DNA from 4 places in the Paenibacillus sp. 01T443 genome. Region 2 is predicted to be linked to each of the others. Evidence: riboswitches for the same ligand, from Rfam matches in the RefSeq annotation. Region 2 holds a riboswitch; each other region holds the start of a gene.
The links. Region 2 has a riboswitch for cyclic di-GMP ahead of AC1DLI_RS06515 (OmpL47-type beta-barrel domain-containing protein). Riboswitches for the same ligand answer to the same signal wherever they lie in the genome.
Positions count from the first base shown of each region.

Region 1: it holds a riboswitch for cyclic di-GMP, as region 2 does, so the genes downstream of both, AC1DLI_RS09985 (hypothetical protein) here and AC1DLI_RS06515 (OmpL47-type beta-barrel domain-containing protein) in region 2, are expected to answer to the same signal.
Region 3: it holds a riboswitch for cyclic di-GMP, as region 2 does, so the genes downstream of both, AC1DLI_RS15940 (methyl-accepting chemotaxis protein) here and AC1DLI_RS06515 (OmpL47-type beta-barrel domain-containing protein) in region 2, are expected to answer to the same signal.
Region 4: it holds a riboswitch for cyclic di-GMP, as region 2 does, so the genes downstream of both, AC1DLI_RS12240 (EAL domain-containing protein) here and AC1DLI_RS06515 (OmpL47-type beta-barrel domain-containing protein) in region 2, are expected to answer to the same signal.

Region 1 is NZ_JBFTPE010000005.1:523,458-529,040, forward strand. Features, by position in the region: gene AC1DLI_RS09965 (VanZ family protein) at 1-70, opposite strand, end outside; gene AC1DLI_RS09970 (aspartyl-phosphate phosphatase Spo0E family protein) at 442-693, opposite strand; gene AC1DLI_RS09975 (alpha/beta fold hydrolase) at 683-2,191, opposite strand; gene AC1DLI_RS09980 (stalk domain-containing protein) at 2,440-3,357, opposite strand; gene AC1DLI_RS09985 (hypothetical protein) at 3,385-4,104, opposite strand; cyclic di-GMP riboswitch class I at 4,466-4,549, opposite strand; gene AC1DLI_RS09990 (GDP-mannose 4,6-dehydratase) at 4,607-5,583, opposite strand, start outside.
Region 2 is NZ_JBFTPE010000004.1:68,410-73,992, reverse strand. Features, by position in the region: gene AC1DLI_RS06525 (ATP-dependent helicase ComFA) at 89-2,227, shown strand; gene AC1DLI_RS06520 (ComF family protein) at 2,224-3,117, shown strand; cyclic di-GMP riboswitch class I at 3,266-3,362, shown strand; gene AC1DLI_RS06515 (OmpL47-type beta-barrel domain-containing protein) at 3,458-5,583, shown strand, end outside.
Region 3 is NZ_JBFTPE010000008.1:442,634-448,216, reverse strand. Features, by position in the region: gene AC1DLI_RS15945 (DUF1836 domain-containing protein) at 190-960, shown strand; cyclic di-GMP riboswitch class I at 1,035-1,119, shown strand; gene AC1DLI_RS15940 (methyl-accepting chemotaxis protein) at 1,205-2,971, shown strand; gene AC1DLI_RS15935 (HSP90 family protein) at 3,139-4,914, shown strand; gene AC1DLI_RS15930 (hypothetical protein) at 4,917-5,583, shown strand, end outside.
Region 4 is NZ_JBFTPE010000006.1:310,552-316,134, reverse strand. Features, by position in the region: gene AC1DLI_RS12245 (metallophosphoesterase) at 1-1,240, shown strand, start outside; cyclic di-GMP riboswitch class I at 1,360-1,446, shown strand; gene AC1DLI_RS12240 (EAL domain-containing protein) at 1,526-4,432, shown strand; gene speD (adenosylmethionine decarboxylase) at 4,553-5,362, shown strand; gene AC1DLI_RS12230 (SDR family oxidoreductase) at 5,369-5,583, shown strand, end outside.

The DNA.
Region 1 (5,583 bases), on a different contig from region 2:
ACAAGCTTAACCATCCGGCTAATAGCATTCCCCATAGCAGAGTTGGCAGCCAGCTCTTAGATTTATTCAAATTTCTTGCACCTCCTGCATAGCGTTTTTCTATCTCTCTATCATACTTGAAAAAAAACGCTCAAACAAAGTTTACGAAATGAGGGCGTATAAACAGAAAAGCCAAAGAGTGGTCACACGCAAAAGCGTAGCAACCACTCCAATTAAAAACAGTATAATAGTCCCAATTCACAATAGTCAATAAGCCTAAAGTTTGGTATTATTACTAAAAGAAGCGAAATGAGGCGATCTCGATGTCCAGCTATTTAATGTTTACCGAGCTATCAACACCATTAAAGATACTCGGTATACGAATATTCAAGGATGAGAATGGTCATTATTGGTATAAAATCAAAAATAATAAACGAAAGCGTGTTTTTAAATAGACGGATTTTAGCGTTGATAAAGTTCGGAGCTTTCAACATAGGCCGTATATGCACATTTCGCTTCGTTCCTGCATTCTCTTTCATACCGCACGCAGTCATAGCAATTGAGAATTCGATCCAGCGCTTGACTGGCCCCTAACACCTCATCAGATTGGTAGGATTGGCTCATTAATAGCTTATCAACCATTTCCCGCCGCAACAACTCTATCGTTTGCTCTAGCTTGATTTTTTGCTGAAAAATATCTCTACTAATGATGATCTACTCCTCTCTGAGGAAGCCCATTATTCTCGTTATTTGTGAGTAATACCTCACCAAACATATGTTCAAACCTACGTGCCAGTTGGTTAGCTGCCAAATATTCACCATTACGCCTATAGCTATCAGTCAGTAATTGCGCGAGCTCCAACAGCAGGTATTCCAGCCGGCTACGTTCCTGCAGCGCCCAATCATCGTACAAACCCGGCAGCAGCCCTTCAACTGTATAACTAAGCACTTCTTTAATGAGTCTGATTTTCGTTTCTTCATCATTTTCATTACGGGCCTCTTCAAGCAGCAGCATCCAAGCAATAATGTCGCAGTCTATTTCGCCTTGCAGCTGGACATGGCTGCGGTCCGAAAGAATAGGGCTCACGCCATCCGCTTCGAAGAGCGCCTTTAAATGAGAAAGGCTGACCCTAAGCTGGTTGCTTGCTTTGCTTGCTTCAGCCTGCGGCCATAATGCCTCACAAATTTGCGTGCGTGCAGCGTAAGGGTGAAACAATAAATACACCAATAATCTCTTTGCGCTGCGCTGCTGCCAGCCATTCGAAATTTCCCGGCCATTTATACAAACCCGGAAAATTCCGATAAGCCTAACCTCTATCCGTGGAGCTGCTATGCTTGGAATCTCCGTGCTCACTTGGCTGAGCAGCTCAACAATGTCGCTGTTCATAATTCCAAGCTGCGGATTGCCTGCATGAACAGTCTCCCTGCCGCTTAACGGATTAGCATAGAAATCCATTATCTTTCGAGCCGTGTAGATGGGGTTATCTACATGAACCATACTGGCCGCGTTTAAAACAGTAACTGAGCGAGCAGTCGGAATAAATGTAGCCGTTATATCTGACATATAGGAAGGATAGAGAGTATCTTTCTCTCCACCTATAACCATGCAAGGTTTTGTTATTGCAGATAAATCATCCAATGGGCTTGTGGCTGTGAAGAGTAACGCTAAATGAAAGTAAACCTTCATATCGCATTGCCGATAAGCCTCATTAATCCATCCTGCTTCCTCACTGTCCAGAGACAGGCAAGTGACTAGACGAGTCATCTGCTCGCCAAGCTCCGCTGCCCCGCCATTCCCCGCGTAGCCCTGTCGCAGGCTTAAGGAGCGCTTAACAAGCCCCGGGGGATAAAACCCTACCGTTGAAATTAGAACGACTGTCTCCACCCGATCTGGGCGTGTTAATTCATATTTCACAGTTAAGCTGCCGCCAAAGCCATGACCAATCATATGCGCTTTTTCAATACCGCATTCGTGATACAGGTCGTCGAGATCATTGCACAGCAGCTCCCACGTTAATTCAGAGCCATCGTTCAAGCTTTTGCCGTGTCCGCGCAAATCATATCGCAAAACATGATACCGTTCGACAAGCATTAAGACGAGCGGCCTCCAGGTGTGAGCATTCAGACCTAATCCATGTATGAGTACTACGACTTCCGCATTTGGGTTAGACGTACATCTATCGAATTGGTAGAACAAATTAAATATGCCCATAGTCCCCCTACATTGTCACTACTGTATGATTCAGGATAGTTTGTAATGATAGTGTAATGTATATTTTAGTTCTATGGTAGGGGTCTACTAGCTAAATGATATAATTTTTTACAATCTATTAACAATTTTATGAAAAGTGTGTCTGGATAGATAAAAGAAGACCAGCAATGCAGTCTATACGACTGCACCGCTGGCCGTTATTCAAACCTTTTTCTTTTGTTGTACTCTACAAAGGATCGGCAGTTAGCTTAAGACATGCTCTCCGCAATCTCTCTTCCTGCTTCAAGTTCTTTGTTAAACGCGGCCCGGTACTCAGCAATAATATCCGTTTTGTAGCCGTTAGTCGTAAGCGAAGTCGTTGTTTCTGACATAATAATCTCAAACTTTGCAGAGCAGTTGTTAACCTCTTGCAGACCTTTTTCCTTAATCTTAGGTTGATCTGCGGCACTTGCTGCAAGGTATTGCAGACCGATATCCATTAAAGTCGCCTGGCAGCTAGCCTTTAGCGCTGCGAGCTTGGCCTCTGCATTTGCCGTAATTTGCTCATATGTAGGCTTCACGATACCTCCGCCATTACCTGTTCCGCCACCCGTTCCCGGAGGGATAACGCCGCCGCCTTGCTCCGCCCGATAAGCAGCAGACTCACCGCTAACCGTTTTTGTAACCGGATCATATCCGATTTGTGTTCCTACCGACTCCGACAAGAAACGAATCGGCACATAAATGGAACCTTTATACCCAAAAATGGATTGGTCTGCTGGCAAAGCTGCTGCCTTCCCGTCAAATACCAGTGAAGCTTTTATAGACTGAATTGTAATTTCAACACTTAGTTGCGGCTTCTGGCTGCCCGCAGCAGCTAATTGCAGCTGCTTCTTCAGCGCAGCAAGCTCTTTCTCCGTCGGCTCGGAGATTGCAGCCTTTGCACCATCCCAATTCACTGACTTTAGCAGCGCATACGAGATATAACGGATAGGCACATAAGTACGTCCTTCATAAATAAACGAATATTGACCATCAGGCAGCTTAAGCGCTTGTCCGTCAAAGGTTAGCTTTATCGGCTGCGTTTTGATTTTGATACTCGTTGCTGCAGCCGATGCAGCGGTTGCAAGAACAGATGACAGCATCATAATGGCTAGAAAAATAGATAATGCGCGTGACTTTTTCATAGGGCCTCCTCTTTCTAATAGGGCGTGCTAGTTGATAGAATTTGCAATAACAGCGAGTGCGTCAGCTCTTGCCCCAGTCTTTGCACTCTCATATTGCGAGCTCCAATCGGGCAAGGCTTGATTGCTTAAATCCGCTGCCTGATATTCGCTCTGAGCATTGCTAATTAATTGATTAAACTTCGCGTCACAAGCTGCCTCCGCAGAAAAAACCTTGTCCAGGTACTTACTTTGAATCGTCGCAAGCGTCGCTTCTTTATCATTGCTTAGCTCATTCGCAATTTGCTTCACTAAGCTGTTGCTGCTTGCCTGGCAAGAGGACTTAAGCTGCTGCAGCTTAGCATTAACAGAAGCATCAATCTTCTTCTTTTTCTGGGCCTTATCTTCCGAAGTAGTAGATTCTTCCCCTGGCTTCTGGCCCTTGTCTACGTTATCAGACGCAGAAACTGGTGTCAAAGTTGCAGTTGGGCTAGGCTGGATGGCGTCCCCAGGCTGAGCTGATGGAACTAGCTCTGACTCGGGTGTTAGTGTCTGTTCAGCATTAGACGTTTGTTCCGGTTGTTCGCTCGGCCGATCGGTATTCGCTGATGCACCCTCTGCGTTATCAAACTCAGCCGCTTCTTCTAATCGACCATTTAACTCGTCCACCTGGTTTAACTTTGAATAAAGGCTCATGCTTCCATAGATGATTATTCCAATAACTACAATGGCACCAGCAATAATAAACCAAATTTTGTTTGTTTTTTTCATTGTTTTGGTTTCATAGGGGGTTGTAATTAATACATTAATCCGCCATGATTCTCCTTAGCCTTATTTTCAAAAAAATAAGCTGACGCTTGATCGTGACCGTCGTCAGCTTGAGCATATTGCATTAAAATTTATAAGCTGTGCTCCACTTTATAGCTTAAGAGAGCCCGATATTTGCTAGTTTATTTTGGTGATAAACCATTTTCAAATAAATCTCCATACGCTTCTCATCACATAAGCAGCCTTCCCAAAGCCTTTCGTGAAACCCAATACAAAGCAGATGCCATTCACGTACAAGTTGAGTGCGTAAGAACATAGAAAGAACCTCCATTTTCCCACATAAACCTCGACGGGAGGCACGATATTCGGTAGCTGGCTGGCAATCTTCATCAGATAAGCCCCTGTAGCTTTGCGTCACCACTTTTCAATGGTTTTGCCTTTATCGTACGGTTTATGTAGTTGATTTGTTAAGGGTATATAAGGATTTTTGTAATTAGATCCTATTTCAATTATTGTTTGAAGATTGATACCATTCTACGAACTTATGAATCCCATCTTCAAAATGCCATTTAGGATTATATCCTAATACCTGTTTGGCCTTACTAACATCGGCAAATGTCCGATTTACATCACCAGGCTGCATAGGCAATTTATTAATTCCAGCCTTTTTTCCAACTGAATTTTCTATTGCTTCGACCATTCTTTTCAGACTGATGGTGTTCGATTCACCTATATTAAACACTTCGTATTTCTTTTCACCTTCATTTACCCATTCTACAGCCTTAGTAATACCATCAATAATATCCTCTATGTAAGTATAATCTCTCTCCGACGATCCATCTCCATAATAAGGGATAGGCTGTCCCTCAGATATTAACTTAGTAAACTTATGAATAGCAAGGTCGGGTCTTTGTCTTGGGCCATATACCGTAAAAAACCTTAAACATGCCATATTAATATTATATAGACTGTGATAAGTGTGGCATAAAAGCTCTCCGGCCTTTTTCGTTGCTGCATAAGGAGAGATCGGATAATCAACAACATCTTCCTCGGAAAATGGAACTTTCGTGTTATTCCCATATACAGAAGATGAAGACGCAAATACAAAGCTTTTCACATTATGCTTTCTGCTCATTTCTAGTAGGTTTACAGTTCCATTAATATTAACATCGGTATAGAGAACCGGATTCTGAATAGAAGGTCTTACTCCTGCACAAGCTGCAAGGTGTACAATTATATCCACTTGATTCTCATCAAATACTCGATTTAAAAATTCGAGATTTCGAAAATCACCTTCTTCTACTTTATAGCTATCATCAACCAGCTTGAGCTTCTCAACTAATTTTAGTGCTTCCTTAACATTGTTTCTTTTGATTGCTGGATCATAATAGTCATTGAAGCAATCAATATTAATAACCTTATGCCCTTTTTGCAATAACGCTTCGCATAGGTGGGAACCGATAAAGCCTGCTCCTCCTGTAA
Region 2 (5,583 bases):
TTTATGCTTGTGTTCATTTATAAGAATTTATACGTTTCGTTTATAAATGAAAAGCGCCGGATGATGAAGGAACAGAGGGGGAAGGAAGATGAAGGCTCAGGTGTATGTTGTAAAGGTACGCGGATGCTGGCAGGCACGCGCGACGATTCAAGCAGCTCTGGATAAGCATTTCTGGATGAACGGCGATTTCGGTGAGGCGGGCTGTCTGAATGAGAAAACTGCGGATACAGGCTGGCTGCTGCTTGAAGCGCTGCCGCTTGGTGATGCTTGCCTTGTGGTGGAGCTTTGGGAAGCAGCGATGAAGCGAAAACGCGGGAAAATCGTGCATTTAGAGCAGTATATCTTCGATGAGGGAAGGTCGGATATCGGCTGCGATGCGTTGGAGCTGCTGATGGCTTGTGCGAAGGAGGCGAAGAGAAATGCGCAAAATGAAGAAGGGACAGCAGGTTCTGGCCAGTGGTGGCGGATTGGAAGCCGGACAAAGCGGCAAACGGGGCTGGGCATAGAGGGTTTGCTAGGTTTGGCTGAGCGGTGGGATCGGCCAAAGGGGGAGATCAAAAGCGCAGCGGAGCTGGGAGAAACCACGGCTGGAACTAAGCGTGCAGCGGAGCTGAGAGAAATCGCGGCGGGGGCGAGCCGTGCGGTGGAGCTGGGAGAAATCGCGGCAGGGGCGAGCCGTGCCGCGGACATGCTGCAGGGACGTGCGCTGTTGCGAAGCGAGGCGCACGCCCTGCTCTCTGGCGCAGGCGGGCCCGGTGCCGCTGCAGGCTGGAGCGAAATGCTGCAGCTTGCGGCGCTGCTCGGGCGGGTGCGCCTGAGCGGATCGATCGCCGCCGGAGACGGCGGGCGGGCGGACGCATTGGGGCGCCGGAGGCGCGAGCGCAGCTGCCTGCGCTGCGGGAGCGGTGAGGCGTTTATGAACCGCACGGCATGTGCCGCGTGCGGTCGGATATGCGCCTACTGCACGGCGTGCATTGGGATGGGGCGGAGCCGGGAATGCGAGCTGCTGGTTACGGGGCAGCGTTATGGGCCCGCAGGTGTAGAAGCGGGAGCAGGGGCGGCCAAGGAATTTATATTGCCGGCTAGTGATCTGCGGCTTGAGCGTTGGAAGCTGAGTCCCGCTCAAACGGCCGCCGCAGAGAAAGCACTGCGATTCCTAGAGGAGCCGGAGCCGCATACTGGGCGTACCCGAATGACAAAGGGCAAAACCGCCAGGGCCAGAGAGTTTCTCCTATGGGCGGTAACGGGAGCGGGCAAGACGGAAATGATTTTTCCGCTAGTGGAATCTGTCTTGCTGCGGGGCGGAAAGGCACTGATCGCAACGCCGCGCCGCGATGTCGTCATTGAGCTTGACCCGCGAATCCGCAAAGCGTTTCCAGGAGCTACTGTAGTCACGTTATACGGGGGCAGTGAGCAGCGCTGGGAAAACGGTGACATTACGCTGGCTACCACGCATCAACTGCTGCGCTTTTATCAAGGTTTTGATCTCGTCGTGGTCGATGAGCTTGATGCGTTTCCGTTTGCGGGCGATCCACTCCTTCATTTTGCGGCGGATAAAAGCTGTGCGCCGGGCGCAGCTCGCCTGTTATTGTCGGCTACGCCGCCAAGCGATTTGCAGCGGGCAGCGAAACGCGGGAGGCTTCCGCATGCAAGGGTGCCTGTGCGCTATCACCGTCATCCGCTGCCGGTTCCGAGGCTTATTCAAACACCGATAGTGAAGCAAATGCTGCAGCAACACAAATTGCCGACAAAGCTGCTGGCGGCCATGCAGGCATCGCTTGTTCGCGGCGCCCAGCTGTTTGTGTTCGTACAGCAGATTGCACAGACAGAACCGATGGCAGCCCTGCTGCGCATAGTTCTGTCTCACGCTGCTGTTGCTGCTACCTCCTCGCAGGATGCGGAGCGGTCGGCGAAGGTTCAGCGTTTTCGGGCGAGGGAGATTCGCGTGCTTGTCACGACTACCATATTAGAGAGAGGGGTAACCATTCCCAAAAGCGATGTTTATATCCTAGATGCAGATGGTCGGCTCTTTGACGAAGCTTCCTTGGTGCAAATGGCAGGAAGGGCAGGAAGATCGGCTGAGGATCCGTTTGGGCAGGTCTATTTCTGCAGCCGAGAACGCAATCGAGCGCAGCTGCAAGCCGTACATCATATCCAAAGCATGAACCGAATGGCTCGCAAGCAGGGCTATCTGCTCTCCGCAACCAAAGGAGGCTCGCCCAAATGACAGTCCCGCCCCAAGACTGGCTCCGGCGACTGCAATCCGCCTTCGCCGGAGCCGCGCAGCTGCTCGCACCGCGGACTGCCGCATGTCTCCTATGCGGCAAACCGCAAACCGGCTCTCGCAGCGCGGACAGCAGCAGCCCCGCGAAGCTGACTCCCCAGCTTCGGCAATCCCTTTGCGGAGCGTGCCTCTCCGCAATACCGTGGCTCACCCGCATCGCCTGTACTAGATGCGGGCGCGGCATTCCCTGCGAGGACTGCATACGCAGTCCGCATGGCTCTTTTGTGTGCAACCGCAGCGCGGTTCACTATAATCAAACGATGCGAGCGATGCTCGCTCTATACAAATATCGGGGAAACGAGCAGCTTGCTCCATTGCTTGGCGACATGCTGCTGCCTGCTTTCGAGGCTTTGACAGCCGAAATTGTTCAGCGGACTAACGCACCCAATAGTCGAGAATCTAAATTGAAAATAAGGATGACCGAACACTGGGATGCCGTAACCTATGTGCCTGTCAGCGCGGAACGAGAGGCCGATCGGGGCTTTAATCAGGCAGAGCAGCTGGCAGGTCGGGTTGCGCAGCGCTATCATTTGCCGCTTAAGCAGCTGCTCGTCCGTTCTCGTCATTCCGAGAAACAAAGCTTCAAGACGCGCTCTGAGAGAATGCGCGATACAAGATATCTTTTTACTAGCAATCCAGCCGAGTTTCACAAGCTGCATACGAATGGAGTAAAAGACCTCAAACATCCTTCTCCGACACGCAAAGCGCTTCGTGTTCTATTGATCGATGATATTTATACGACAGGAAGCACGGTGGAGGCTTGCTCGCAGGCACTCAGCCAGCATGCGGAGCTTCCACTTGAAATATACGTGTTGACATGGGCAAGGTCCTAATTTGTTTGTTTTGTGTCAAATTGACCTTCTTATTAACTAATGAAAATAATAGCGTAACCCAGGAACTTGCAGAAAAATGACATAATATATTACTTTAGACCTATTAACGCTTATGGGCCAATGGGATTATAATACACTCATAATATACTATGTGAAGGGGCAAATCATAGGAAACTATGAGACGCAAAGCCATGGGCCTTACCCAAGTATTTTTTTAGTTACTTGAAAGGCAGCCGGTTACCACAAGGAATCATAGCCCTTAATGCTAGTGAACCTTGTCAGAGGTTCTCTTTTTTTTGGACTATTTTCCTCTTTTCACTATGAGAGGCAGGACTTAATCATGATAAAACGTTCTTCCAAGCTCTTATCTTTACTAGTCGCATTGATGCTTTTGGTACAGCTGGCGATTCCAATGGGAAGGGTGGCTGCTTCGACGGATAGCACAATGCTACCGCCAAGCAACCTTACAACGAATTTGTTGGCGCCAGAGAATGTAAGACTAACTTGGTCAGCAGTCACGGGGGCCACGGGCTACAATATTTATGAAATATCGGAAGGTCAACTTAGAATGCTTGGTACCGTGGCCAATACCACTTACCAGGCTAGCAATTTGCCGGAAGGGTCTTATAGCTACGCCGTATCGACACTTAGTGAAACAGGTGAATCAGGTCCAAGCGCACCGGTTGCTGTTGATATTGTTTATCCGGATATGCAAGCACCCGAAAGTTTGACGAATACACTGCCAAATGGTAATGACATTGCACTGAGATGGACAGCTTCAGCATACGCTGGAAGCTATAATTTGTACAAAATCGCAGAAGATGGGCAGCAAGTACTTATTTATTCCGGCACCGGACGGAGCTATACCATCACCAATGCTTCAGAAGGAATATACAAATATGCAGTTTCGGCTGCTAACGCTCTGTACGGTGAATCTCCGATATCATCACCTATAGAAATTCAGGTGGTTTATCCGGTTATGACCGCTCCAAACAACCTGTCATTCACGGTAACAAACGGCAGTGACGTGGATCTGAACTGGTCTGCTGTCAGCTATGCAACGGCCTATAGAATCTATCAAATCGTTGATGGCGAGCCTAGCTTGCGTAGTACGGTTACTGGAACCAGCAGTAAGCTGAGCAATATGCCGGCGGGTGATTACATTTATGAGGTGCGTTCCTACAGTGAAAGATTCGGGGAATCTGCCGGGGGAAGCCAACTTTCCGTCACCGTGGGCACTGTGACTATGACGGCTCCGACTAATTATACTTTTAAGCTTCAGAATATCAATGATATTGTTTTAAGCTGGGATGCTGTGGCAAATGCCACCCAATATAACGTTTATGAAGTGATTAACGGTGAAAAGGTTCTGAAAAGCACAATCACCAAAACAACGATTACATATGCGAAAATGGCTCCCGGAGACTATGTCTATACGGTACACGCATATAGCGACCGCTTTGGTGAATCCGCGGAAGGCAGCCAGGTCTCACTCACTATTGAGCAAGTGACTATGGATAAGCCGAGCAGTGCAGCATACGAATTGAAGAATGGTAATGATATTTACTTGAGTTGGGAAAGCGTCGCGAATGCGGACGACTACAAGATCTACCAAATTGTCGATGGACAAAAGGTTTTGAAAAGAACAGTGTCCCCTACTACAGCCGCATTTGCTAATATGCCAGCGGGTGATTACACGTACGAGGTGCATGCTAACTCAGCCCGTTTCGGGGAATCAGTTGAGGGCACCCGGGTTTCAGTAGCTGTCATTTTTCCGATTATGCAAGCACCGGAGAATGTGACACAAACAATCAAAAGCGCTACCAGCTTTAGCTTGAGCTGGACTGCCGCTGAGTACGCAGCCAGCTATAAGGTTTACCAAATTATTGATGGGGAAAAGGTATTAAAAAGTACGATAACAGGAACGACAGTAACCTATTCCAACGTACAGCCAGGCGAGTATTCATATGAAGTTCACTCCTTCTCCGCAAGATTCGGAGAGTCATCGAATGGAAGTTCAGTAACTGTCACCATGAACGGACAAACGATGGAAACGCCGTCAGGTCTGACTCAGAGTATTAATAACGGCAATGACATTGCCTTGAAATGGACAGCGGTTCCTTACGCCGCGAGCTATAAAATCTACCAGCTTATAGATGGTGAGAAAGTATTGAAAAGCACAGTGACGAAAACAAATGTCACCTATACTAACCTGCCTTCGGGCGACTACCATTACGTTGTCCACTCCTTTTCAACGCTTTTGGGAGAGTCTCCGGAAGGAGCTGAAGCTATCATCGCATTGATTCACCCGACGATGGAAGCCCCCGTCAATTTCGCCTCCAAAGTCCAAAACGGTAATGATGTCGTTTTGACCTGGACAGCAGTGCCATATGCGAATAATTATAAGGTGTATGAAATTGTAGACGGTCAGCCAGTGCTTAAAAATACAGTTACGGCTTTGAGTGT
Region 3 (5,583 bases), on a different contig from region 2:
TACAGCTTATGACAAACGCCGTATCCAACGGTAACAGCCTTTTATGCGCTTTTAGAGCGATTTTACGAGATGGAAAAGCTTATTCTCATTGATTTTCGAGCCTTTACAAGTATCATTCTCCGGCATATGATGAGTTCATATGAACTTATAATATAAGAACGTATGAAGAAAGCGCGAGGAGGAACGGAAATGGAGTCCTTTACGCTTACTCGAAAAGAGATGGCTTGCTTGCTGCTCTCCTTAGATGGAAAGCATAATCAGAAGCCTCTGCAGGTGCTGCAAGCCGCATGGACAAAAACTCATCAATACGATTTGGAGAAGGGCGCGGGATTGCCTGCATTTCTGTCTACGCTGCTGCCTCCAATTATTGAGAAGCTTATAAAAGGCAATGAGCTGAAAGGCTTCTCGCTTCATGAGATTGCTGCGCTCGGCCAGTTAATCGAATATTCCAATCTGTCGATTACATCCATGCAAAATTGGGTAAAGCGAGATTTTAAACCTTATTTCGATTGTCCGAAGGCAGGGAAAAAATATTCTCTAAATCAAGCCGCGTTATTGTTCATTATTGATGATTTAAAGTCAAATCTTGATTTTGAATCTATTCGCAAGCTATTTGAGATCGTATTTAAGAAGCCAGAGGACGAAACGGATGATTTAGTCGGTCCTTTAGAATTATATGCATCTTATACCAGTATGTTTGAAGAGCTGGATGCGAATAACGATCAGCTTCTCGATATATCCGGTCATTTGAAGGAAAATCCGCATCAGGATTTATTGACGGAGCAGGCTATTCGTTTGTCAGCGAATCAATTTGCGAACAGGCTGCCGAATCTAACAGAGAATCAATGGGAGGCCGTGCGCAATATTTTGCTGATCTCGGTCATTTCGATACAAACGTCCTATTTTCATTCCTTGTCAAGACGTTATTGTAATGCGACTTTGTTTCTAAGTCCCGAATAAATTAGTTCTAAAGGTATGTACAGACTCTCTGATATGTCCTATACTGGTTTATGTTGTAAATACAAACATAGACAATCTGAAAATGGCAAACTTGCCGAAAGGCAAGGACGCAAAGTTATGGGCCTAAGGTGTATGTGCTATGGCTGCCAGACCGCCGGAAGGATATAAAGCTAAAAAAGCTATCCGCCTCCTGTGGCTGGGTAGCTTTTTTGCTTTTTTAGAGAGACCGAGGAGAGAAAGACGGATGGATTTAAAGGCATGGTTGGGGAGAACGGGCAAGATGGGCAAGCTGTCAAAGAAACTGAGAATGAGGAAAATAACGGCCAGGTTATTGGTTATTACAGCAATCATTACTCTTTTTAATGTAGGTTCCGGCATATTTATTTATTTTCAAAATGTTTCGGTTGCCGGATCAATTGAGGATTCAGAGCAGTTGTCCCGCGCGGAACGCAATTATCAAGGCATCTCTAATAAACTGCTGAAGGCAATGCTGTTAATGGTTGATGCGATCGAGAATGGCAAAAGCGACGCAACTGCGATCATGAAGGATTTGGAAACCCTGCCAGCCAATATTGAAGAATTAGAAAAACAGCTTATTGAAATGGATAAGAAATACCCTCCGGCTGTTGAAGACGGTCCCTTGTATGCTAATCAAGTCGGCGTAATCCGCCTGGCCTTTGACAATTTACAGCAAACGAATACCGATATTACTGGATTGACGGCAGAAGAAAAATCACTGCGAATTAGTAATTTGATCAGCGTATATACGGTCATTCTGAACTACTCGAACGACACTATGCACGAGCGTTTAACCCATGACGCGAGTATCACTCAGAACAATTTGAATCAGGATGTATCCAGCGCAAACATTATTGTTCTCGTCAATGTAATTTTGCTCGCTGTGCTGCCAGCCATCATGATTTTTAGCGTTACGCAATCCATCAAAACGGGGCTTGCGGGTATTACACGTCGTATTCGTGCATACGGCAGTAATGATTTTACAAGTCAAGAGAAGCTCGTACGCACCGATGAATTCGGAGAAATCGATCAAGCCTTAGCTGAAATGGGCGACAATTTACGTGATACGATAAGCGCGACGCTTCAGGTGAGCGAGTCGGTGCTGCATGTTTCGCGCAATATGGATACGATGATCGGCAGCAACCGTAAGGCTTCGGAAGATGTGAAAGGCCAAGTGGATCTAGGCCGAGAGGCATTGCTCTCCCAATATGACGATGCATCATCCATTTCAGCGGTAACCGAGCAAATTTCCGCGAGCTCTGAGCAAATCGCTGCATCAAGCGAGTACATAAACAATGATATGCGCCAAATGAAACAGTCCTCGCAGAACGGTTCCCACCAGATGGCTGGAGTCGTAACCATGGTCAACGAGACCGTTGAGCAGTTCGCTAAGCTCACGGAAGCGTTCGAATCGATGAATGACCGTTATAATAATGTATCGAAATTTTTGAATGGCATCCAAGATTTAAATACCCAGACGAATCTGCTGTCGCTGAACGCATCCATTGAATCGGCAAGAGCAGGCGAACATGGCCGCGGTTTTGCAGTCGTGGCAGAGGAAATTAGAAAGTTGTCCAGCCAAACGGATTCCATTTCCAAGCAGATTACGAAGGAATTATCACTCATCCAAAGTGATGTAGCAGCAAGCAGCCGGACGATCAGCACCTTTTCGAATGTGATTCATTCGACGCGGCAGGCTTCGGAAACGGCGAGCGGCACGTTTCAGGCATTGGAGTCCCAAAGCAGCGTGCTGTCTGATCAAATGAGCGAAATCTCCACGGCAATCAGTGAAATTACGAGCGGTATGACCCACATTGTATCAGCGGTCGACAAGCTTCTTAATACTTCATCGGATGTTAATGGAAAGATGGAGCATATGAGTGAGCTGTCCGTTAAGCAAAATGATATTTCAGATGAGCTGCGTACGCTTGCAGAGAAGCTGACAGGCTCCTCGCAGGATTTGAAGGAAAAGGCGTCTGTATTTAAGTTATAAACAAAATAACCATATAAAGGACGATTAGCCGTGAGCTGATCGTCCTTTGTTGCTATTTCTGCCTGCTACTTCATAAAGAAAAAAAGGATAAATCTGCAATATGACGAAATAAAACGAAAGGTATTACCGATATCTATATCAATGACATAACGTCCATAGGAGATAAAATGAGCGAATTGAATTTTCAAGTTAATTTACAAGGCATGATTGAGCTTCTATCGAAGCATTTATATGCAAATCCCGGCGTATTCGTAAGGGAGCTTCTTCAAAATGGCGTAGATGCAGTGACCGCACGCAAACGGCTCGGTCATCGCTTTGATGCCCGCGTAAGCGTGGAGCTATACGCTTCGCGCACGATAGCCGTTCATGACAACGGAATCGGTTTATCGGAGCAGGAGATCCATCGTTTTCTGGCGCAAATCGGCAGCACCTCAAAGCGAGAGGATCTTGATTCGGCAGATGATTTCATTGGACAATTTGGTGTAGGATTGCTGTCTTGCTTCGTTGTTAGCGGGGAGATTGTTGTCATTACACGATCCGCGCTGGAAGGCGATACTCTCGAATGGAGAGGCCGTTCGGACGGGACCTATACGATTCGTAAGCTTGAAAAAGATGCGCCAATCGGCACTACCGTATTTTTGACCTGCAAGGAAGGCTATGAGGAATACTACGAATGGGATAGCATGTCGGATTTAATGACGCATTACGGCCAATTTCTGCCTGTCCCTATCCAGTTATCCGAAGGGAAAAACGAGATTATCGTCAATGAGGACACGCCTCCATGGGCGATGAGCATGAAAGAAGCGCTGACCTACGGGGAATATCATATGTATCAGAACTTCCTAGACGCAATCCCATTAAAATCAGGCATGGGCGAGCTGGAAGGCGTAGCATATATTCTACCTTATGCAGTCAGCTTGCAAGCGGAGAAGAAACATAAGGTTTATGTGAAGCGAATGCTGCTCTCGGATCAAATTCAAAATATGCTGCCGGAATGGGCATTTTTCGTAACTTGCATCATGAATACGAATGGTCTCAAGCCGACGGCGTCCCGTGAAGCGTTTATGGAAAATGAGCTGTTCCACAGCGTAAAGGATGAGCTTGGCGAATGTATTAAGCGGCATATGATTATGCTTTCGGAAACGGATCCCGACTTGTTCGAGAAAATAATTAGAATCCATTATTCGTCCATCAAAGCGATGGCCTCCCAGGATGATGAACTGTACCGGTTGTTCATTCGATTCTTAACGTTCGAGACTTCGTATGGGGAGATGAAAATGGGCGATATATTGGCGAAGAGCCGGAATATCGTCGTTTCTTCTACGCTTGATGAATTCCGCCAAGTTGCCCGAGTAGCAAAAGCACAGGATGTCATGGTTATTAACGGCGGGTATGTGCATGACTTTGAACTGGTGCGCAAGCTTTCCGAGCTGGATGAGAATATTGAAGCGCTCGTCCTTGATCCGATTAACTTCTCGAATTTTTTTATCACAATCGATCAAACGGATCAGCAGAGTGCAGCAGCGTTTTTAGAGCTGTCTGATCGGCTGCTTGCGCCGTTTCAATGCAGGAGTGTGCTGAAACGCTTTGAGCCTGCTGAGTTAGCAGCGCTCTATAATACAAATGATGAAGTGAATTTTCTGCGCATGGCGGAGCAAACGAAGGAAGAAGCGAATGATTTATTTTCAGAGATCATGGATATTGTCATAAACGAGCTTTATGAACAGCCTTTCGCCAGAATTTGCTACAATTTTAACAATCCGCTTATTCGCAAAGCCATTGCCTGTGACAATTCCGAAATGCAGAAACTTTGCATTGAAACCGTGTATACGCAAGCTTTGCTGCTTGGCAATTATCCGCTCGGTCCAGATGAGCTGAGGCTGTTAAATCAATCGTTTATGCAGGTGCTGGATATCGGACTCAGTCAGGCAGGTGAGCATTAAGGATGAAGCAGCGCTACAATCAATTGCGAAACGAAGCTTGGAGTTTGCCGCAGGGCAAACAAAAGCTTGCTGTTTTGGAAGAAGCGATTCGGATTGCCGATCAATATATGACAAAAGAGGATGCCTACTTCGCGCGGATGACGTATTCCGAAGCGGCGCTCGATTCCGGCTTCCAAGAAAGGTTTCTTGTCTCCTTTACATGGTGCTTGACGCAGTTCGAAAAAGATCCTGGCGCTTATTCGAGTTTCTCGATCATCTGGCATTATAAATGGTTCATCAATCAAATTTGGCGCTTCCCGCAATTTGGCGCTGCCCAGATCGTATTAATATTTGATGATTTCAAGGCAAAATGCTTACAATACGGACACAGCCTGCGTCCCTATTATCAATGCCAGCACCGCTATGCGCTCTCGAGAGGCGATTTGGGAGAGGCACAGAAGTATTACGAGCTCTGGCGCAAAACAGCGAGGGACGGCATGTCAGATTGCAGAGCATGCGAACAAAATAGCTTCGGCTATTATCATTTTACAGCTGGCAGATACCGCCGCGGGCTGCAGACGATGAAGCCGATCATGGATGGCCGAATGACTTGTAAAACCATCCCTCAAAACACGTACAGCCATTTGCTACTACCGCTCCTCGAGACCGATCAAGCAGATGAGGCGGTGA
Region 4 (5,583 bases), on a different contig from region 2:
TGACGAGCTGCATACACTGTTTAAGGAAGAGCGCAAGGTGTCGCTGCAGGAGCTGGACGATGAATCGGCTCGCAGATTGCAGTACAGCGGGGGCCATAAGATCAACTTTATATCTGGCACGATGTCGCCGGCGGATAAGGATGAAGCTGCCCAGGAGCTCGAGTCGCTGCGGAAAGGTCTGGACTATTTTGCGGAGCGCGGTGTGAAGGAGGTTGTGCTTCAACCCAAATACATGGGATCCAGATGCAATGTCTATTTGCATGCTGACGCAGATCAATGTTTTGCGGTTAGCCGCAATGGGTACAAAGTCAATAAGGTTGACCTGTCGGCTGTGTATGAGAGGCTGCTGCAAAGATTCGGGAATTATATGAAGGAAAACGACATCACGATGCTGCTTCTAGATGGTGAGCTGCTGCCTTGGCAGGCGCTTGGGGAAGGGCTTATCGATCGCCAGTTCAAGCCGATTGAGAAGGCGCTTGAAACAGAGCTGGCTTTTCTAAAAGCGAACGGGTTCGAGGAAGCTTTCTCGAAGCTCTCGCAGGAATATAAGACTAGCGGCTTTGAGAAGGATCAGTATCAGCTTAGCAAATCGGCGCTGAATGAAAAATACGGCCTGACCGTCTATCAGAATTATAAGCATGTCCATACGGTATTGGAGAAGCATGTACCATTAGATGAGCATCTAGTGGCATATGAAACTTACAAGAAGCAGCTAGAGCTTTACGCAGAGCCAGGCGAGCTGGAATACAAACCGTTCTCACTGCTCAAAATTGTATATGCGGACGGAAGGGAAACGCTTCCGGATTGGAAGACATCGGAAATGTACCGTTTCGTCTCAGATGATCCTTTCATCATGCTTTCGCTGTCTGATCCGGAAAGCTTCGATCAAGCGGAGAAGTATTTCCAAACGCTTACGGTAGATAACCATATGGAGGGCGTCGTCATTAAGCCTGAGGTACTAGAGCCCTATACGGTTCCTTATATGAAGGTGCGTAATAAAGACTATATGTCGATCATATACGGCTATGATTATCGCTTTCCGCATAAGTACAATAAGCTGATCAAGCAGAAAAGCATCAATATGAAACTTCGAACATCTTTGAACGAGTATCGGCTGGGGCAAAGCATACTCGCTGTTCCCTTTGCGGACATTGCACCGGACAATGAAGGATACATGGGAGCCGTGGCCAATCTATTGTTCGAGGTTGCCAAAGAGAAGGAAATCGATCCGCGCCTGTAAAACATAATCATCCCATTTGACCTCCTGTACCGGGAGGTTTTTTGGTGCTGCTCGGTTTTATTGAAAATTGGACATAGCATATAGCAGTATATTGTGAAATAATCATATATGTAAAAAGTCCTAGTAAAAAGCAAACTTGTCGAAAGACAATGACGCAAAGCCTACAGACCTAAAGGAAAGCTTCCAAAGGTGGCTGGGTTGCCAAAAGGATGAGTGATTATTAATATCCTCCTCCTAGTCACATCAGGTTACCGCAAACGTTATACATAGGAAGGGATATTAAAGATGGAACAAAATATTAAACGTTATCGTGGGAATGATAACAGCTTTGAAATCGTTCAGAAAATAGCAAATTTAGGCTATTGGGAATTCGACCATATTCGCAATCAAGCATCCTGGTCGAACCAAATGTTTGCGATATATGGAATGAGCTCGGATTTCACGTTGAAGCAGGATGACTTTTTTGATTTTATCCATCCCGACGACCGGGAGCGGGTCGAACGGCAGTTTTATGCTTCGGTAGAACAAAAAACAGAGAGCGTCAGCGAGTATCGGATCGTTCGCCCGAACGGCGAAATAAGAGATGTAATAGAAAATATAACGTTTGTCCTCGGTGAGGACAATGAAGTGGTATTGACCGTAGGCACAATCCAGGACGTAACGGAAACGAAAAAACTGCAGCATCGATTGACGGTCGAAGAGCAGCATTACATATCCATATTCGAGAATAACCCGGATGCGGTCTTCTCGTTTGACTTGAATGGCCAGTTTATGTCTTGCAACGCATCGCTTGAGCAAATGTTTGGTTATGCGCGGGATGAGATTATGCACGGGAGTTTCCATCATTTTGTGGAAGAAAATAGCTTGGAGCGGACGATTTTTCATTTTGAGGAAACTGTGAATACGCTTACTCCTCAAAATTACGATACGACGGGCATAACCAAAAGCGGGCAGATCATTGAGGTTAACGTAACGAACATTCCGATTATCGTTAATCAAGAACTGATCGGCATTTATGGCATCGCCAAGGATATTACGCAAAAAAAGATGATTGAACGATCTCTTATAGAAGCGGAACTCAAATATCGAAGTATTTTGGAACAATCCATCGTCGGTATTTTTGTTGCGCAAAGGGAAAGGTTTGTTTATACAAACGAGCAGCTTGATAAGATGCTGGACTATGATACGCTAGTCGGCGTAGAGGTAGAGAAGGCTGTCCATCCGGATGATCGGGAAGCCGTTGTATCCCAGGTTATGCAGCTTACGGAAGGAGAGTATATTCCGAATTTTTGTCATCGGGCAATTAAAAAGGATGGCACTGTCATTCATTGCGAGGTTCATTACAACCGTGTTACCCACATGGGTGAGAAAGCGATTGTGGGCATTGTTATGGACATTACAGAACGGAGCAAGGCGCAGGAGCTCAATCACCATTTGGCTTACCATGATTATTTAACGGAGCTGCCGAATCGCAGAATGTTCGAAGAGCAGCTGGACAAACAGCTCAGAGTAAGTGACTATTTCAAACAAAAGCTGGCGATTATGCTCATTGATTTGGATCGCTTCAAATACGTGAATGACACGCTAGGACATCCGATTGGTGACGCTCTGCTCAAGCAAATCGCAAATAGGCTGAGATGCAAGCAAGGTGACGGACAAGCAGCCTACCGGATTGGCGGAGATGAATTTGCCTTTATTATTTCCAACGTACAAAAGCAAAGCGATGTAACGCATATGGCGGACCATATTATTAATCTTATTAAGGAACAATGTGTTGTTGAAGGGTACGAGCTGAATGTCACGGCAAGCATTGGAATCAGTCAATCGCCTGAGGATGGTAACTCAGTGGAGTCATTGATGAAAAACGCTGACGCCGCTCTTTATTTTGCCAAATCCAGAGGGAGAGACCAGTCGCAAAGCTACTCTTCTTCGTTAAATGTGCAATCATTTAAATTGTTTTCCCTTAGCAATGACCTGCGTAAAGCGCTTGATAAAGGGGAGCTGTTCCTTCATTATATGCCTCGCGTACACGCGCAAACGATGGAAATCGTCGGCGTAGAGGCGCTGCTGCGCTGGAATCATCCGGATTGGGGGCTGGTGTCGCCGACAGAATTTATTCCGATCGCTGAGGAAACGGGGCTCATCGTTCCCATTGGGGAATGGGTGCTGCGCGAAGCCTGCATGCAGAACAAGCGCTGGCAGAGCATGGGCCTGCCTCCAGTAACTATATCGGTTAATTTCTCGGTTCAGCAGCTGCTGAAGCAAAATATTTTGCAGACGATTGATCAAATCGTGGCGGAAACGGGCTTGTCTCCAGACAGACTGGAAATTGAAATTACGGAGAGCTCTTTTATTAGCAACGAGAAGATCGTGACCGAGCTGCTGCTCGAGCTGAGGAAGAGAAAGATCAAGGTTTCGCTCGATGATTTTGGAACTGGATATTCTTCCCTTTATTTATTGAAACGTCTAGCGCTCCACACGATTAAAATCGACAGGTCCTTTGTAGATGAGATGTTGACGGAGCCGTGCAATAAGAGCATTATCGAATGCATCATTCGTTTGGCAGGGGAGCTTAACATGCAGGTTGTGGCAGAGGGCGTCGAGAATGAGGCGCAATTCAACTATTTGCGGGAGCAGCATTGTGACGAGATTCAAGGCTATTACTTTAGCCGGCCGGTAGAGGCGGAAAGCATTGTACAGCTATTGAAAAATAAATCGTTGATGAAGCCGGCCTCGCTAAATCAAAGCAAGCAGCCGATCGTTAATCGCCGGCAGTACTTCCGGATTGAGCTTAAGCATTGTTTGTTGGCAGAAATGACGATTACTATGTTTAAGGGCAGAAGCGTAAGGCTTGGAAGCACAGAGGTGCTCGTTAGAAATATCGGGCCAGGCGGCTTAAGATTTATGGTAGGTGTTAAGCTGCCGGTTAACAGCGATATTCTGCTGATGTTCAAAACTCAAATTGCTAATCAAATGTATGTGCTGTACGGCTTTATCGTTTGGTTCAATGAAGTGGAGAATGATATCTATGAATACGGTGTGCAGTTCCAGATGAAGGAGAAGGAGCATAACGAGCTTGTTAATGCGTTAAATATTCTTGCGATTAAGCAGCGCGACGGCGTTATGCCTCAAACACAAATTTACGTGGGCGATCCCGTTCTCCGTATCAAGGAATTGAAAAAACTCAATTAAAGCATTTTGCGTTCGGCTAAAACCGAGCGTGAAATGCTTTTTTTATTGCGATTAGCAGTTTTGCCGCATCGGTCTTTGGGTAAAAGGAGATAGTAGTTATTGAAAAGGAGGAGTGTGCACTTGAAATTAACGCCGGAACAACGAATTCAACTGCATGGCTTCAATAACTTAACGAAGTCACTCAGCTTTAATATGTATGATGTCTGTTATACCAGAACAAAGGAAGAGCGCAAAGCCTATCTCGCCTATATCGACGAGCAATACAATTCAGATAGGCTGACCAAAATTTTAAATACGGTATCCGATATTATAGGAGCTCATGTGCTCAATATCGCCAAACAGGATTATGAGCCGCAGGGCGCCAGTGTCACCTTGCTTGTATCGGAAGGGCCCGTAGCAGGCGGTCCAAATGATTCGTTTGAGGAATCGCCGGGCCCGCTGCCTGATACCGTTGTGATGCATTTGGATAAAAGCCATATAACGGTTCATACGTATCCGGAATACCATCCGAATGAAGGGATCAGCACGTTCCGCGCAGACATTGATGTGTCTACCTGCGGCGAGATTTCACCGCTTAAAGCGCTGAATTATTTGATCCATTCCTTTGATACCGACATTATGACGCTCGATTACCGGGTGCGAGGATTCACTCGTGACATAAACGGGCATAAGCTGTTTATTGATCATGACATTAACTCGATCCAAAATTACATACCGAAGGAAGAGTGCCTTTTGTATGACATGATCGACGTCAACATTTATCAGGAGAATGTATTTCATACCAAATGCAAGCTGAAGCAGTTTGACCTGAACAATTATTTGTTCGGCTATACGAAGGATACGCTGTCCGTGAAGGAGCAAGAGGAAATTACGAGAAGATTGAAGACCGAAATGGACGAGATCTTTTATGGAAAAAATATAAGGAGCTGATCCAGCATGCCAAATTCCGCATCGAAAAAACAAGTGAACCCGCCGCAGCACCAAAACCGTCAACCGGGTATTGAATCTGAAATGAATCCGCTTCCTATCTACGAGTCTGACTCGTATAAAGCGGCAGGAAAGCTGAAGGGCAAAACCGCGATCATTACGGGAGGTGACAGCGGTATCGGCAGAGCGGTAGCCGTTGCTTATGCCAAGGAAGGCGCCGATGT